DNA from 2 places in the Ammoniphilus soli genome. Region 1 is predicted to be linked to the other one. Evidence: riboswitches for the same ligand, from Rfam matches in the RefSeq annotation. Region 1 holds a riboswitch; the other holds the start of a gene.
The links. Region 1 has a riboswitch for S-adenosylmethionine ahead of ABLT31_RS10800 (homoserine dehydrogenase). Riboswitches for the same ligand answer to the same signal wherever they lie in the genome.

Region 1 (2,477 bases):
TGGGAAAGCAAATAGGCCAGATCCTCCACAACGGCACTCGCAGTTGGAAACTCTCCAGCTCCTATTCCGGTGAACAGCAAATCCCCCACAATATTTCCAGTCAATTGCACAGCATTGAATGCATCCTCAATTTGAGCTAAGGAATGGCTAAAAGGGAGCAGGGACGGCCTGACGGATACCTGAACCCCATCCTTTTCCCCTTTGACTTGAGCGATCAGCTTAAACCGGTATCCCAACGCTTTAGCCAGTCCTATCTCTTCAATTGTGATGCGGCTGATCCCCTCCCGGGAAGCTTCATCCACGGCAGGGGCTTTCCCGAAAAGAAGCTGGGACAAGATCGTGGCTTTATAGAGCGCATCAAAACCTTCCACATCTGACGTCGGATCCGTTTCCGCATAGCCCAGCTGCTGGGCTTCCTTTAACACGTCATCATAGCTTTTGCCATGCTGTTCCATCTGCGTCAAGATGTAATTGGTCGTGCCATTGAGGATCCCCTTAATCTCGCTGATATCGTTGGTCCGCAGAAAGTGGCGAAGGACACTGATGACTGGTATCCCTCCCGCAACACTCGCTTCGTAAAAGAGATGCACTTGATGCTGATTGGCTGTACGGATCAGCTTATCTCCCCATTTTGCCAAAAGCTCCTTATTGGCCGTTACGACATGGCAGCCTTTTTCAATCGCCTGATTTATGTATTGAAAGGCTGGTTGCAGTCCTCCCATGACTTCAATAATTACATCGGGCTTCTCCTTCAAGACATCTGCAAAATCCGTAGTCAGCAAACCAGGATTGACCTCCACCGGTCTTGGCTTCAAGACATCCTTTACGAGGATCTTAACGATTTGCACCTTCTTCCCCAAACGCTCGGACAATTTTTCCTCTTGAAGGCGGATCGTTTTCACAACGCCTGTCCCTACCGTTCCTAACCCAAGTAAACCTATTCGAATCTGATCCATCATAACATCCCTCCTTAATATAGTAAAAAAAAAGACCTCTTCATAAGAAGAGGCCCTTTGCCCTCCTCTTATCTCTCAGGCTAAACCTGCTGGAATTGGCACCATTCCAGCTATGCATGCTGGCGGTTGCCGGGTTTCATCGGGCCATTCCCTCCACCTCTCTTGATAAGAGCTTCATTATTTTATTAGTCTGCGTTAAAGTACTTCGCTTGCGGATGGGCAAAGACCATAGCGGAAACGGAAGCTTCCGGCTCCATCATAAATCCATCCGTCAATTCTATGCCGATTTGCCCTGGATTAATCAGTTTAAACAGCTTTTCCTGATCCTCCAAGTTCGGGCATGCCGGATAGCCGAACGATACGCGAATTCCTTGATAACGGGCGCCGAATCGCTCCAGCATCGTCATATCAGCCGGATCAGGGAAGCCCCAGCTGTCCCGCATCACATGGTGAAGTCGCTCCGCAAACGCCTCGGCCAATTCCAGCGCCAAGGCTTGAACAGCATGGGAACGCACATATTCTCCCTTGTCTTTCCAAACTCCTGCAATCTCCCGGATCCCTTGACCCGCCGTTACAACGAGGAAGCCTACGCTATCCATCTCGCCGCTCTCCACAGGACGAAGGAAATCGGCCAAACATAGGTATGGCGCTTCCTTCTGACGAGGGAAGGTAAAGCGTTCCAGAACCTTCGAGTGGTCCTTCGGATCATAGATGATCACGTCATTACCAGAGGCCTGTGCCGGGAAGAACTGGTAGATTCCGTTGGTTTGAATCAGCCCTTGCTCCCTAGCCTCCGAAAGCAATTGGTCCATTACTTCTTTCAGCTCCAGCGCCTTGCTGTCCCCTTCTTCAATCAAGCGCTCCACGTTGCCGCGCAATCCCATATGCTTGCCTAAGAGCATTCTCCAGTTCAGATACGGCTGGAGATAGGAAAGGGGATAATTCTTCAGAACATGCGGCTCGAAGTCTGGTGCCTGGAAAATCGGTGCCTGGCGGTCAATATCGGAAACCTTTGGCTGGGAATCCGCTTCTGCCGGTGCCTCAACCGCCGTTTCTTCCGATTGCAATTTGGCTAAACGAGCTTCCTTCAATTGAGCAACCATTTGCTCTCTCAGCTGTTTATCCATCAGTTGATTGGCCAGATCCAGCCCGTACATTGCATCTTTTGCATAAAGCACGAGTCCGTCATATTCTGGAGCAATTCGATTTTCCGTAAACTTTCGGGTTAACGCCGCTCCCCCAACCATGATCGGCACATCAATACCAGCCGTTTTCAAATCCTGGGCCGTGGTGACCATCTGTTGGGCAGATTTTACCAATAGTCCGGAAAGTCCGATGGCATCCGGCTTTTCTTCCCGGTAAGCGCGGATAAGATCCGCAGGCGGAACCTTAATCCCTAAGTTTACGATTTGGTATCCATTATTGGATAAAATGATTTCTACCAGGTTTTTTCCGATATCATGCACGTCGCCTTTTACCGTAGCCAAAAGGATTTTCCCTTTGACAGAGGAAGATGCTTTT
Region 2 (2,477 bases), on a different contig from region 1:
CAACCGCCGTGTAGATATCATGGTTGAACAAGGCCTTGTGGACGAGGTCAGGAGATTGCTTGACGAAGGATATCATAAGGGTCTTCAATCGATGCAAGGGATTGGCTACAAAGAGATGGTTGAGCATCTAGAAGGTACACTATCGCTTGATGAGGCCGTTGAACTGATTAAGAAAAACAGCCGGAATTTTGCAAAGCGCCAGTTGACTTGGTTTAGATCCATGAAGGATATCACCTGGCAGGATATGACTAACCCCGGGGATAGGCAAGAGCTTGTCGAAAATATTCGAACCTTTGTAGCAGGAAAGATTAGGTAAGACCACGAATATAACTGTTAAGATATAAATAGAGGAGGTAAACCCCCAATGGCAAATTCCATCAACATTCAGGATACGTTTCTTAACCACTTGAGAAAGGAAAATGTTCCAGTTACCATATATCTAGTGAACGGATTCCAATTAAGAGGACTGATCCGCGCGTTTGATAACTTCACTATTGTTATTGATAGTGATGGCAAGCAGCAATTAGTATACAAGCATGCGATTTCCACATTCCTTCCCCAACGTCCGGTATCCCTTATGCCTGATAATCAGGAATAGCTCGCGGAAATCCAAACGATTTGCCAACCAAGCCAGAGATGCTCTCTGGCTTGGTTTTTTTATTTTGGTTTTCTCTGACTGTTTTAATTATATAGACTTCATCTGATTTTATTGACAGAAAGATCAAAACGTAATATTCTCAATAACGTTATCTTCTCTATCTCCTGCGACTATTAATGGAAATGCATTGATCTTCTGAGAAGCAGATATGGCAGAAGTTAACAAGTATAGAGAGTTATTCCGCTAGGAATTGTTTTTTGTCTTATCCAGAGAGGTGGAGGGAATGGCCCTATGAAACCCGGCAGCGGATCTTCTGCTTGAAGATGCTGTGCCAATTCCAACAGGACGCCGAGTTCTGACAGATAAGAGAGTGACCGTGACTACATACACGTCAAACCTCTTCTCTGCGAAGAGGTTTTTTATTTGTCATCATCCAAGGGCCCGGATACTGACAATAAAAGGGTTCTCTCTCCTAAAGCCAATGCCAACATGAAGGGGAGTCAAGTAAATGAAAAAATGGACTAAAGTCTTAGCGACATCGATATTAGCCGTATCTCTTCTTGCCGGATGCGGAAGCTCTGAAGATCAACCAACCCAAGCTAGCGAGGAACAAACGGCTAAGTTGAAAATAGGAGTAACAGCCGGTCCGCATGAAGAAGTCATGGAGAAGGTAAAGGAAGTAGCAGCCAAGGATGGATTGGAAATTGAGATCGTAGCCTTCAATGATTACGTTCAGCCTAACAAAGTATTGGCTGAGGGAGAATTGGACGCAAATAGCTTCCAGCATGAGCCTTACTTAGAACAATTTAAAGCAGACCATAATTTGGATTTGGTGAAGCTAGCTAATAACATAAATTTCCCAATGGGGATTTATTCGACCAAAATTAAAGACGTAAGTGAACTGGAAGATGGAGCTGAAGTAGGATTGCCGAACGACCCGACGAATGGCGCCAGAGCTCTTCAGCTGCTTGAGCAAGCAGGCTGGATAAAGCTAAAAGAAGGAGTTGGCGTCAAGGCAACGGTCCATGACGTAGCGGAAAATCCAAAGAACATAAAGTTTAAGGAGTTAGAGGCTGCATTCCTTCCTAAGGCGCTTGATGACCTGGCGGCAGCAGCCATTAATACAAACTTTGCTATGGAACATGGCTTTGTCCCGACGAAGGACTCCATCTTTATCGAACCGAGCGATTCTCCTTGGGTAAACCTTATTGCGGTTCGTGCGGAGGACAAGGATCGTCCGGAGTTCGAAAAGCTTGTAAAGGCCTATCATTCCGATGAAGTGAAAAAGTTTATAGAAGAGAATTTCCAAGGCTCTGTGGTCCCATCCTGGTAAACTGTTCAGTATGCAGCAAAGTGGAATTGGAGAAGCTTTGAATAAGAAAAGAAGACCTCCTCACAGGGGGTCCTTCTTTTTAAGGTGGAGGACCGGCTACTTGAAAATACATCAGTTATGAGGTTTGAGATGCAAGCTAGTTAAAGAAAGTAGGAGGTTAGCCTTATGATTGTTTTAAAAAATTTATATAAAACCTATGAACAAAATGGCCGTAAAGTAGAAGCGGTGAAAAATGTAAATCTAGAGATTAAAAAAGGTGAAATTTTTGGTGTTATCGGGTTTAGCGGAGCGGGAAAAAGCAGTTTGATCCGCTGCGTTAATCTTTTGGAAACCCCAAGCTCGGGTTCAGTCATAGTAAACGGAGTAGAAATGACCAATCTTGCGGAAAAGCCCTTGCGTGAAGCTCGCCGGAAGATCGGAATGATCTTTCAGCATTTTAACCTGTTATCGTCCAGTACAGTATTTGAAAATGTAGCGGCTCCTCTTAAATTATCCAATACCCCGAAGGATAAAATCGAAAAAAAGGTTAGCGAGCTTCTGCGATTA

Region 2: linked by a shared signal. The riboswitch ahead of ABLT31_RS02555 (MetQ/NlpA family ABC transporter substrate-binding protein) and the one ahead of ABLT31_RS10800 (homoserine dehydrogenase) in region 1 are both predicted to bind S-adenosylmethionine.

Annotation. Positions count from the first base shown of each region.
Region 1 is NZ_JBEGDL010000004.1:94,115-96,591, forward strand. It holds gene ABLT31_RS10800 (homoserine dehydrogenase) at 1-959, opposite strand, end outside; SAM riboswitch class I at 1,022-1,128, opposite strand; gene metH (methionine synthase) at 1,142-2,477, opposite strand, start outside.
Region 2 is NZ_JBEGDL010000001.1:485,845-488,321, forward strand. It holds gene miaA (tRNA (adenosine(37)-N6)-dimethylallyltransferase MiaA) at 1-316, shown strand, start outside; gene hfq (RNA chaperone Hfq) at 365-598, shown strand; SAM riboswitch class I at 858-967, shown strand; gene ABLT31_RS02555 (MetQ/NlpA family ABC transporter substrate-binding protein) at 1,107-1,931, shown strand; gene ABLT31_RS02560 (methionine ABC transporter ATP-binding protein) at 2,097-2,477, shown strand, end outside.